Variovorax paradoxus: one gene and its partner. The protein of the gene in region 1 interacts with the protein of each later gene in a pairwise test. Links are inferred from orthologs where the notes say so. Each region holds a gene or a part of one and is shown on either strand. Other genes may lie near its edges. The genes, in order: GOQ09_RS24520 and GOQ09_RS02240.

Evidence for each region.
Region 2: the proteins of GOQ09_RS24520 (region 1) and GOQ09_RS02240 interact in binary tests that used the Escherichia coli proteins (3 or more experiments, as listed by UniProt). The link is inferred for Variovorax paradoxus from one-to-one orthologs.

The regions. Positions count from the first base shown.
Region 1 is NZ_CP046622.1:5,250,719-5,256,797, reverse strand. Bases 1,577-4,898 are described here. They hold GOQ09_RS24520 (DUF4118 domain-containing protein), read left to right. Parts: upstream 1,577-1,941; coding sequence 1,942-4,698; downstream 4,699-4,898. Other genes in these bases: kdpE (two-component system response regulator KdpE), read left to right, coding at 4,703-4,898; GOQ09_RS26530 (hypothetical protein), read left to right, coding at 1,792-1,926; GOQ09_RS24525 (hypothetical protein), read left to right, coding at 1,577-1,802. In the rest of the region: potassium-transporting ATPase subunit KdpB, read left to right, coding at 1-845; potassium-transporting ATPase subunit KdpC, read left to right, coding at 859-1,434; more of GOQ09_RS24525, read left to right, coding at 1,446-1,576; more of kdpE, read left to right, coding at 4,899-5,398; GOQ09_RS24510 (zinc-binding dehydrogenase), read right to left, coding at 5,537-6,079. UniProt on the Escherichia coli protein: Member of the two-component regulatory system KdpD/KdpE involved in the regulation of the kdp operon. KdpD may function as a membrane-associated protein kinase that phosphorylates KdpE in response to environmental signals.
Region 2 is NZ_CP046622.1:474,137-479,723, forward strand. The notes cover bases 1,759-4,588. They hold GOQ09_RS02240 (PTS sugar transporter subunit IIA), read left to right. Parts: upstream 1,759-2,854; coding sequence 2,855-3,322; downstream 3,323-4,588. Other genes in these bases: GOQ09_RS02230 (ATP-dependent helicase), read left to right, coding at 1,759-2,125; hpf (ribosome hibernation-promoting factor, HPF/YfiA family), read left to right, coding at 2,346-2,675; hprK (HPr(Ser) kinase/phosphatase), read left to right, coding at 3,431-4,390; fur (ferric iron uptake transcriptional regulator), read right to left, coding at 4,395-4,588. In the rest of the region: more of GOQ09_RS02230, read left to right, coding at 8-1,758; more of fur, read right to left, coding at 4,589-4,814; GOQ09_RS02255 (outer membrane protein assembly factor BamE), read left to right, coding at 4,900-5,463. UniProt on the Escherichia coli protein: Seems to have a role in regulating nitrogen assimilation.

The DNA of each region.
Region 1 (6,079 bases):
GCCGGCATGTCGAATCGCTGGGCGGCAGCGTGCCGGCCGAGATGTTGCGCGCCGCCGAGGAAACCGCGCGCCGCGGCAGCACGCCGCTGGCCGTGTCCGAAGGCAACCGCGTGCTCGGCGTGGTCGAGCTCAAGGACATCGTCAAGACCGGCATCAAGGAGCGTTTTGCCGAGCTGCGCCGCATGGGCATCAAGACGGTGATGATCACCGGCGACAACAAGCTCACGGCTGCGGCCATCGCGGCCGAGGCGGGCGTGGACGACTTCCTGGCCGAAGCCACGCCGGAGGACAAGCTGGCGCTGATCCGCAAGTACCAGTCCGAAGGCCGGCTCGTCGCGATGACCGGTGACGGCACCAACGACGCCCCCGCGCTTGCGCAAGCCGACGTTGCGGTGGCCATGGGCAGCGGCACGCAGGCCGCCAAGGAGGCCGGCAACATGGTCGACCTGGATTCGAACCCGACCAAGCTGCTGGAGGTGGTGGAGACCGGCAAGGCGCTGCTCATGACGCGCGGCTCGCTCACCACCTTCTCGATCGCCAACGACGTGGCGAAGTACTTCGCGATCATTCCGGCCATCTTCGTCTCGACCTATCCGCAGCTGGGTGCGCTCAATGTGATGCGCCTCGCGAGCCCGTCATCGGCCATCTTGTCGGCGGTGGTCTTCAACGCGCTGGTCATCGTGTTCCTGATTCCGCTCGCGCTCAAGGGCGTGCGCTACCGGCCGGTGGGTGCGGCCGCGCTGTTGCGCCGCAATCTGGCCATCTACGGGCTTGGCGGCCTGCTCGTTCCCTTCATCGGCATCAAGTTGATCGACTGGCTGCTCGTGGCCGTCCATCTCGTCTGAGGAGTTCTTCATCATGAACAACATCGTTCGTCCCGCGCTCGTGCTCTTCACGCTCCTGAGTGCGCTCACCGGCCTGGTCTACCCATTGGCCGTGACTGGCGCCGCCAAGGCGCTGTTTCCTTCGCAGGCCGCGGGCAGCCTGGTCGTGCAGGGCGGAACCGTCGTGGGCTCCAGTCTCATCGGCCAGAACTTCAGCGACCCGAAGCACTTCTGGGGCCGGCCCTCCGCCACCGCGCCGCGGCCCTACAACGCGAGCGCTTCGGGCGGCTCGAACCTCGGCCCGCTCAATCCGGCGCTGGCCGATGCGGTCAAGGCCCGTGTCGAAGCCCTTCACGCCGCGGACCCGGGCAACACCGCGCCGGTGCCGGTCGACCTTGTCACGGCTTCATCCAGCGGACTCGATCCCGACATCAGCCCCGCCGCAGCGCAGTACCAGGCGGCCCGCGTCGCGCGCGTGCGCGGGGTGCCGGTCGAACAGATCAATGCGCTGATCGAAAAGAACACGCAAGGCGCTCTCTGGGGTGTGCTTGGTGAATCTCGCGTCAACGTTCTCGCACTGAATCTCGCGCTCGATGCTTCGATGCGTTGAGGAGAAAAACCATGGCCTATGCCGCTTACCGTGAACACCCCGGCACGTTGCGAATGCACGCGCCTGTGACCGCCACGGGCTCGTTCTACGTGCTCGACGTCACCGTCTGCTGCGCCGACGCGCTGCGCGTGCGCCGCAGCATCGCGGGCTGCCCCGATGCGGGCGTGGTGCGCTGCGAGCCGTTGCTGCACGCCCTCTGCTCGCAAGAGAGCGATGCGCCCTGCGTGCGCCTGATGGTCCGCCTGCCCATCGCGAGCTACGCCGAGGTGCTGCACCGCCTGATCGAGTGCGTGCCCTCGGGCGAGATCGGCCGGCTCGTGAGCTGGCGCGAGCACCTGGCCCGCTGCGGCCTGCGCGATGGTCACTGACCTTTTCCACATACTGCTGGCGCTCGTGGCGCTCTTCGTGCCGCTGGGCTTTGCCTGGTGGGTGCTCTCGCGCACGGCGCGGCGGCACGAGACCAGGCGCCGCAAGCGCGGCCCGATGCGCTAACCTGCGCAGCCATCCATGCCCGACACCCGCCCCGACCCCGACGCCCTGCTTGCGCAATTGCGCAACGACGAGGCGCGTGCGCTTCGCGGCAAGCTGCGCATCTACTTCGGTGCCAGCGCGGGCGTGGGCAAGACCTGGGCGATGCTTAGCGCCGCCCAGCGCGAGCGCGCCGCGGGGCGCGACGTGCTCATCGGCGTGGTCGAAACCCACGGCCGCAGCGAAACCGCCGCGCTGCTCGCGGGGCTCGACACCCTGCCGATGCGCGAACTGGACTACCGCGGCCGCACGCTGGCCGAGTTCGATCTCGACGCCGCCCTCGCGCGCAAGCCCGCCGTGCTGCTGGTCGACGAACTCGCCCACACCAACGCGCCCGGCTCGCGCCACGCCAAGCGCTGGCAGGACGTGCAGGAGCTGCTGACCGCGGGCATCGAGGTGTGGTCGGCGCTCAACGTGCAGCACCTGGAGAGCCTCAACGGCACCGTCGGCGCGATCACCGGCGTGCGCGTGCATGAGACGGTGCCCGACACCGTGCTCGACGAGGCCGACGAGGTGGTGCTGGTCGACGTCACGCCCGACGAGCTCACGGCACGGCTCGCGGCCGGCAAGGTGTACCTGCCGCAGCAGGCCGAACGCGCCGCGCAGAACTTCTTCCGCAAGGGCAACCTGATTGCGCTGCGCGAAATTGCGCTGCGCCGCACCGCCGAGCATGTGGAAGACGATGTGCGCGGCTGGCGGGTCGAGCAGTCGGGAGCGGCCGGCCGCAATGGAAAAGATGGAAATGGCGGCGCGCTGCAGGCCTGGAACACCTCGGGCGCGATCCTCGCGTGCGTCGGTCCGCACGAGGGTGCGGCGCAGACGGTGCGCACCGCGGCGCGGCTTGCGGGCCAGCTGAACGTGCGCTGGCACGCGGCCTACGTCGAGACGCCGCGGCTGCAGCGCCTGGCCGCCGAAGAGCGCGACCGCATTCTCGCGGTGCTCAAGCTCGCCGAGGAACTGGGCGCGGCCACCGCGGTGCTCACCGGTTCCGACGTGGCCGAGCAACTTTCCGAGCAGGCCCGCAGGCTCAACTGCGCCACGCTCGTGATGGGGCGTTCGGAGCCCGCGAGCGGCTGGCGCCGCTGGTTGCCCGCCGCGGCGGTGCCGCTGCCGCGCGCGCTGGCGCAACGCGCGCCGGCGCTCGACATCATGGAGGTCGGCCGCGTCGACAGCGCGCGCCGCCTGGGGCGCACGCCGTTCAACATACCGCGTGCCGACGACGACGATCACGAGAACGCGCCCATCCACTGGCCCGGCTACGCCTGGGCCATGGCCACCAGCGTGGCGCTCACGCTGGCCTGCACGCCGCTGGCCGGCGTGCTCGAACTCGCGAACATCGTGATGCTGTTCCTGCTAGGCGTGGTCGGGGTCGCGATGCGCTTCGGGCGAGGACCCTCGGCGCTGGCGGCGCTGCTCAACGTCGCGGCCTTCGACTATTTCTTCGTGCCGCCGCAGCTTTCGTTTGCGGTGAGCGACGTGCAGTACGTGCTGACCTTCGCGATCATGCTGGGCGTCGGGCTGCTGGTGGGGCAGCTCACTGCGGGGCTGCGCTTTGCGGCCGGCGTATCGACCAGCCGCGAACGGCGTGCGCGCTCGCTGTTCGAGCTCACGCGCGAACTCTCTGCGGCGCTGGAGAGCACGCAGGTCGTCACGCTCGGTGCCGCCGCCGTGCAGGGCCACTTCGGCGGCCATGCGCTGGTGCTGGTGACGGACCCGGCCGACCAGTTGGTGCTGCCGAAGGAGCCACCCGAGGGTTTCGATGCACAGGTGGCCGATTGGGCCTTTCGCCACGGCCAGCCCGCGGGCCTTGCGACCGCCACGCTGGCAGCGCAGCCGTGGCACTACGTGCCGCTGCAGGCGCCGATGCGCGTGCGCGGCGTGCTCGCGCTGTCGCCCGCGCAGCCGCGCTGGCTGGTGATTCCGGAGCAGGCGCAGCAGCTCGAAACGCTCGCGCGGCAGATCGCGATCGCACTGGAGCGCGTGCACTACGTCGAAGTGGCGCAGCAGGCCGTGGTCGAGATGGAGTCGGAGCGGCTGCGCAATGCGCTGCTCGGCGCGATCTCGCACGACGTGCGCACGCCGCTCACCGCGCTGATCGCGCTGGCCGAATCTCTGCAGACGCTGCCGCCCGAGGAGCACGGCAACGCGGCGCGTGCCATCGTCGCGCAGGCGCACGAGCTGCATGCGCTGGTCAACAACCTGCTGGACATGGCGCGGCTCGAAAGCGGCATCGCCGGGGGTGCGGTGAACCTGCGGCGCGACTGGCAATCGGTCGAGGAGGTCGTGGGCTCGTCGATCCGTGCGGCGCGCACCTCGCTGGGCGGCGCCGTCGTGCAGACCGCGCTCGATGCGGACCTGCCGCTGGTCGAATTCGACGCGGTGCTGATCGAGCGCGTGCTCGTCAACCTGCTGGAGAACGCCACCAAATACGGCGCCCCGCCCATCGTCGTGGGCGCGCGCGCCGAGCCCGGCACGCTGGTGCTCACGGTGCGCGACCACGGCCCCGGCCTGCCCGCCGCGTTGCTGGGCCGTGAGCAGAAGCTGTTCGACAAGTTCACGCGCGGTGAGTCCGAATCGGCCACGCCGGGCGTGGGGCTGGGCCTTGCGATCTGCCGCGCGGTGGTGAGTGCGCACGGCGGCGAGATCACGGCGGCCAATGCGCTGGGCGGCGGTGCAGAATTCACCGTCACCCTGCCACGCCGCGAGCCGCCCGAACCGGCCGAAGCCCAACTCTGAAGCCATGCCATCCCCCACCGCCATCGTGATCGAAGACGAGCCGCAGATCCGCCGCTTTGTGCGCGGCGCGCTCGAGGCCGAGGGCTGGCTGGTGCATGAGGCCGGCACGCTGCGCGACGGCCTGGCTGCGGCCGGCACGCGTCAGCCCGACCTGCTGGTGCTCGACCTCGGCCTGCCCGACGGCGACGGCGTGTCGTTGATTCGGGATGTGCGCGGCTGGTCGGCGGTGCCGATCATCGTGCTGTCGGCCCGCACGGACGAGGCCGACAAGATCGCAGCGCTGGATGCAGGCGCCGATGATTACCTGACGAAGCCCTTCGGCACTGGCGAACTGCTGGCGCGCGTGCGCGCCAACCTGCGTCGCCCGCGTGCGGCGGGCGGAAGCGAAGAACCGGCGGAAGCGGTCTTCCGCTTCGGCGAGGTCGAACTCGACCGCGCCGCGCGCATCGTGCGCCGCGCCGGGGTTGAAGTGCACCTGACGCCTACCGAGTACCGGCTGCTGTCCGTGCTGGTTGCCAACGCAGGCCGCGTGCTCACGCAGCGCCAGCTGCTGCGCGAGGTATGGGGTCCGTCGCACACGGACCAGAGCCATTACCTGCGCATCTACATGGGGCATCTGCGGCAGAAGCTGGAAGCGGACCCGGCGCAGCCGCGGCATCTGCTGACGGAGACTGCGGTGGGGTATCGGTTGGTGGTTTAGCTCGTTGACGCCGCGCTCTGTCGAAGGCACAGAGCCCTCACCCTAACCCTCTCCCAGAGGGAGAGGGGACAAGGCGGAGCGGGGCTGTGTGTTGCTCCCTCTCCCTCCGGGAGAGGGCTGGGGTGAGGGCAGCAGCGCCTACGCAGCCACACCCTTGTTCGGATTCAACAAGAACTTCTCCCCCGTCGCCTGCTTGCCATACACCCCAATGGCATCCAGCTGCAGCGCCTCGAGCAAAGAGACTTCCCGCGTGTACCGGCTCGCGAACGTCGTCTTCAATTCAGCGACGACCCGCGCCTTCAAACGCTGCACACCTTCATCTCCCAGCTTCTGCAAGAACGGGAACAGCAGCCATCCGCCCATGCCCCACGCCATGCCGAAGTTGCGCACGAACTCCGTCGGCGAGCGGTCGAGGCCGCCGTAGATGTACACCTGCTTGTGCGTGGTCGAGCCGTAGCGGCTGTATTCCTTGGCGGTGCGGTTCAGCGCCGCTTCCATGCAGCCGAGGATCTGCCCCGCGAGCTTGCCGCCGCCGGTGGCGTCGAAGGCCAGCGTGGCGCCTGTTTCGACCAGGGCCTGCGTCAGGTCTTCAAGAAAGGTGGGCGAGCTCGCGTTGCACACGTACTTGGCGCCGATGCCGCGCAGCAGCGCCTCCTGCTCGGGCTTGCGCACGATGTTGAC
Region 2 (5,587 bases), 4.8 Mb from region 1 along the record:
CGCGGTCATGCAGACTGCTGCGCTCCCTGTTTTTTCCGCCGCCGGTGCCACGCAGGCCGACCGCCTGGCCGCCGCGCTTGGCACCCTCAACGACGAGCAGCGCGCCGCGGTCGAGCACGGCGTCGGCACCCTGGTCGGCCGCGACGAGCGTCCGCTGCTGGTGATTGCCGGTGCGGGCTCCGGCAAGACCAGCACCCTGGCGCACCGCGTGGCGCACCTGATTGCCGGCGGCGTCGATCCGCAGCGCCTGCTGCTCCTGACCTTCTCGCGCCGCGCCGCGCAGGAAATGGAACGCCGCGCCGGCCAGGTGCTGGCGCGCGTGCTGGGGCTCAAATCCGAAAAGCCGCCGGCGCTGCCATGGGCCGGCACTTTCCACGGCATCGGCGCGCGCCTGCTGCGCGAATACGCAGCGCACATCGGCTTGAATGACAACTTCACCATTCACGACCGGGGCGACGCCGAAGACCTGATGGGCCTGGTGCGCCACGAGCTCGGCCTGTCGACGAGCGTGAACCGTTTTCCGCGCAAGGGCACCTGCCTTTCGATTTACTCGCGCTGCGTCAACACGCGGGCGCCGCTGGCCCAGGTGCTGTCCGAAGCCTTTCCGTGGTGCGCCGAGTGGGAAGCCGAGCTCAAGCGCCTTTTCGGCGCCTACGTTGAAGCCAAGCAGCAGCAGAACGTGCTCGACTACGACGACCTGTTGCTCTACTGGGCCGGAATGGTGGCCGAGCCCGCGTTGGCCGGCATGATCGGCGCGCGCTTCGACCACGTATTGGTCGATGAATACCAGGACACCAACCTGCTCCAGGCCTCGATCCTTCTCGCGCTCAAGCCCGACGGACGCGGCGTGACAGTGGTGGGCGACGATGCGCAGTCGATCTACTCTTTCCGGGGCGCAACGGTCCGTAACATCCTCGACTTTCCCTCGCAGTTTTCGCAGGCTGCGCGCGTCGTCACGCTGGAGCGCAACTACCGCTCGACGCAGCCGATCCTCGACGTCTCGAACCGGGTCATTGCCCAAGCCGCCGAACGGCATGCCAAGACGCTCTGGACCGACAAGCCATCCGCCGGCCGGCCGCAGCTGGTGCTGGTGCCCGACGAGGCGCAGCAGGCGGTGTGGGTGGCCGACAAGGTGCTGGAGCACCGCGAAGGCGGCCTTGCGCTCAAGTCGCAAGCGGTGCTTTTTCGAACCTCCACGCACAGCGCGCCGCTCGAGCTCGAATTGGCGCGCCGCAACATTCCGTTCGTGAAATACGGCGGCCTCAAGTTCCTCGAGGCCTCGCATGTCAAAGACCTGCTCGCGGTGCTGCGCTTCGCCGAAAACCCGCGCGGGCGCATGGCGGGCTTTCGCGTGACGCAGCTCATTCCGGGCATCGGGCCCGCCACCGGCGCGCGGCTGCTCGACGCCATGGATCAGGCGGCCGACCCGGCCGCGGCGGTGCGCGACTTCGTGCCGCCGGCCGCGGCGCGTGCCGAATGGGCGGTGTTCGCCGAAGCCTATGCCGCGCTGCGTGCGCCCTCGCTGCCATGGCCCGCCGACGTGGACTTGGCGGTTCGCTGGTACTTGCCGCACCTGGAGCGGCTCTATGACGATCCCTCGGGCGTGCGGCGTGGCGACGTCGAACAACTTGCGCGGCTTGCGGGGGGCTACGGCTCGCGCGAGCGCTTCCTGACCGAGCTCACGCTCGATCCGCCCGAAGCCACGAGCGACCGGCCCGGCCCGCCGCTGCTCGACGAGGATTACCTCATTCTCTCGACCATCCATTCGGCCAAGGGGCAGGAGTGGAACTCGGTGCATGTGCTCAACGTGGTCGACGGCTGCCTGCCGGCCGACGTGGCGCAGGGCGCGCACGAGCTCGAGGAGGAGCGGCGCCTGCTCTATGTGGCGATGACCCGCGCGCGCGACCACCTGCATTTGCTGGTGCCGCAGCGCTTCTACGTCACGCAGCAGGCCGTGCGCGGCGACCGGCACCTCTATGCCAACCGCACGCGCTTCATCTCCGACCGCGATCTTGCGGGCTTCGAGCAGCAGACCTGGCCGCCCCCGCCGGAGCGCCCACCCGCCGTGCCGCCGCCCGCCGCGGTCATCGACCTGCGCAACCGCATGCGCGCGGCCTGGAACTGAACAAGGCCCGCCCGCTGAAACCGGGGCAAGAACGCAGCGCGACCCCCCGGGCAACTCAGGTATTGCAATACCGTGACAGCTTGGGCATAGTGAATCGACCTTCTCCTCTTTCTCTTCTTCTCTTTCTCTCCCCCGCACCCATTTCATCTGTATGTCGCCGGCCACGCTTCATTCCGGAGTGCTGGCCATTTCCCCAACCGTCAATTCCAGGAGGTCTTTCATGAATTTGACGATCAGCGGTCATCACCTCGACGTCACACCTGCCTTGCGCACTTACGTCACGAGCAAGCTGGACCGGATCACCCGGCATTTCGACCAGGTGGTCGATGTCAAGGTGATCCTTACGGTGGAAAAGCAGAAGGAAAAGGAACGCCGGCAAAAGGCGGAATGCAACATTCACGTCAAGGGCAATGACATGTTCGCGGAATCGAGCCACGCTGATCTCTACGCCGCGGTCGATGAGCTGGTCGACAAGCTCGACCGGCAAGTGGTGCGCCACAAGGACCGCCTGCAAGACCACCATCACGCGGCGCCCAAGCGCGTGATGTAAGGCAGGGCCCCGGCTGGGGCCGGCCTGCACCAAGCCGCCTTCGGGCGGCTTTTGCTTTTTATTACGTCTTTTCGGCCCTTGATCCACGGGCGCTTGGGCAACATGTAGATAAAAAGTAAGTAACCGGACTGGGGGTTTTTACCAAGCAGGTGCATAATCGCCCCCGCCCCGCACCCACCATGAATCGCCTCGCGTCCATCCTGCCGCCCGCTCAAGTCCTCGTGAGCGTCGACGCTACGAGCAAGAAGCGTGCTTTCGAAGAAGCAGGCTTGTTGTTCGAGAGCCTTCACGGCCTGGGCCGTGCCCTGATCACCGATAGCCTGTTTGCGCGCGAGCGTCTGGGCTCCACCGGGCTCGGCCACGGGGTTGCCATTCCGCATGGCCGCATCAAGGGCCTGAAGGCTCCCATGGCCGCCGTCTTCCAGTTGGCAAACCCGATCGGGTTCGACGCGCCGGATGAGCAGCCCGTCGGCCTGCTCATCTTTCTGCTGGTGCCCGAGGCGGCCACCCAGAAGCATCTTGAAATCCTGTCCGAGATTGCCGAGCTGCTGAGCGACGCCGGCCTGCGCGAGCAGATCAAGTCGAGCACCGACGCAGCCGCGCTGCACGGGCTCATTGCCGGCTGGCAGTCCACGCAAGTCGCGTAGAGGTGCTTCCCGCACCCTTCAGTGGCCGCAGCAGCGGCCCCGCAGCGCCGGTTCCGGGTTATTCTGGCCTGCTCCAACACTAGGCGCTGAGCGCCATCTCCCGCACGCATGAAGCCGACCGTCATCAGCGCCGATGCCATGTTCGAGGAATTCCGCGGGTCGCTCCGCTGGGAGTGGCTCGCAGGGCTCGGCGCCTCCGAACGCCAATTCGACCCCGAAGTCATCAGCCGCGCCCAGTCGGCGGCCGACCTGGTCGGTTACCTCAACTACATCCACCCGTACCGCGTGCAGATCCTGGGCGCCCGCGAGGTGGCCTACCTGACGCGCGGCAGCCAGGAAGACTGCGCCCGGCGCATCGCCCGCATCGTCACGCTCGAGCCGCCCATGCTGGTGCTGGCCGACGGACAGGTCGCGCCGGACGAGTTGCTATCGATTTGCGAGCGCGCCCAGCTGCCGCTGTTTGCCACCCGCGAATCGTCGGCCTTCGTGATCGACCTGCTGCGGGCCTACCTGTCCAAGCATTTCGCCGAGCGCACCTCGATGCACGGCGTGTTCATGGACATTCTGGGCATGGGCGTGATGATCACGGGCGAATCGGGGCTCGGCAAAAGCGAGCTCGGGCTGGAGCTGATTTCGCGCGGCAACGGCCTGGTCGCCGACGATGCGGTCGATCTTTACCGCATCAACCAGAACACCATTGAAGGGCGCTGCCCCGACCTGCTGCTGAACCTGCTGGAAGTGCGCGGCATCGGCCTGCTGGACATCCGCGCGATCTTCGGCGAGACGGCGGTGCGCCGGAAGATGCGGCTCAAGCTCATCGTGCACCTGGTGCGGCGCGACAGCTTCGAGCGAGACTACGAGCGCATGCCCTCGGCGCCGCTCACGCAGGACGTGCTGGGCATTCCGGTGCGCAAGGTCATCATCCAAGTGGTGGCCGGCCGCAACATCGCCGTGCTGGTCGAAGCCGCCGTGCGCAATTCAATCTTGCAGCTGCGCGGCATCGACACCTATGCCGACTTTGTCGCGCGCCACCACAAGGCCATGGAAAGCGGCCGCGACGGGGATTGACCGGCTACCGCTTATTGACGCAATCGCCGCAGAGGCCGTAAAGCGACATCGCATGGTCCTGCAGGATCCAGCCCTTGTCCTTGGCAATCATCTGCTGGCGGCGCTCGATCTCGGCGTCATAGAACTCCTCCACCTTGCCGCATGAAGTGCAGATCAGGTGGTCGTGGTGCGTGCCCTCGTTGAGCTCGTACACCGCCTTGCCGCTCTCGAAGTGGCTGCGCTCGAGGATGCCGGCCTGTTCGAACTGCGTCAGCACGCGGTAGACGGTGGCCAGGCCGATGTCGGAGTGCTCGTTCAAAAGCACGCGAAACACGTCTTCGGCCGTCATGTGGCGCTGGCTGCCGGTCTGGAAGATCTCCAGGATCTTCAGGCGTGGCAGTGTGGCCTTGAGGCCGGTATTCTTGAGTTCGTCGATATTGGCCATGATGGTTCCTGCCCAGTGCTGCGGTCAGGTCCCCAAGGGGCCAGCCGCTACAATGGCCGATCATATCGCTACCCTCTTTTCTCCCATGCCTGCCATTCTCCAACGCCGTCCCTGGCTGCTGGCCGCGGCCGTCGCAGCGACGTTCTGCCTCAGCGCCTGCAGCGGTTTCAGCGATCGCACGCGGGGTGCGCTTGCGGCCATCACGCCCTACAAGGTCGAAGTGGTCCAGGGCAATTTCGTGTCCAAGGAACAGGTCGAGGCGCTCAAGCCCGGCATGTCGCGCCAGCAAGTGCGTGAAATCCTCGGCACTTCTCTCCTGACCGACGTTTTCCACAAGGACCGCTGGGACTACGTCTTCACCATCAAGCGCCAGGGCGTCGATCCGCAGGAGCGCCGTCTCACGGTCTTCTTCAAGGGCGAGCTGCTCGACCGTTTCGAGGGCGACTCGATGCCCAGCGAAGAAGAATTCGTCGCCACGCTTGACACCCGCAAGAAGAGCGGCAAGGTTCCGCCGCTCGAGGCGTCGGAAGAAGAGCTGAAGAAATTCGCCCCCAAGGAAGACAGCAGCAAGAAGGCCGAGGCCACCGCTGCTGCCCCCAACCTGCCGCCGCTGCCGGCGGCGTATCCCCCGCTCGAAGCGGCGCGCTGAGCACGCGTCAACCAGCGAGGGCGGGCGCACCCGCCGGGTCAGGCGGGCGCGTGCCGGTCTCCATGCCCTATTTCGAAGGCTGAACCTGCGTGACTGAATCCATTTCTTCTCCCATTTCCGAGTC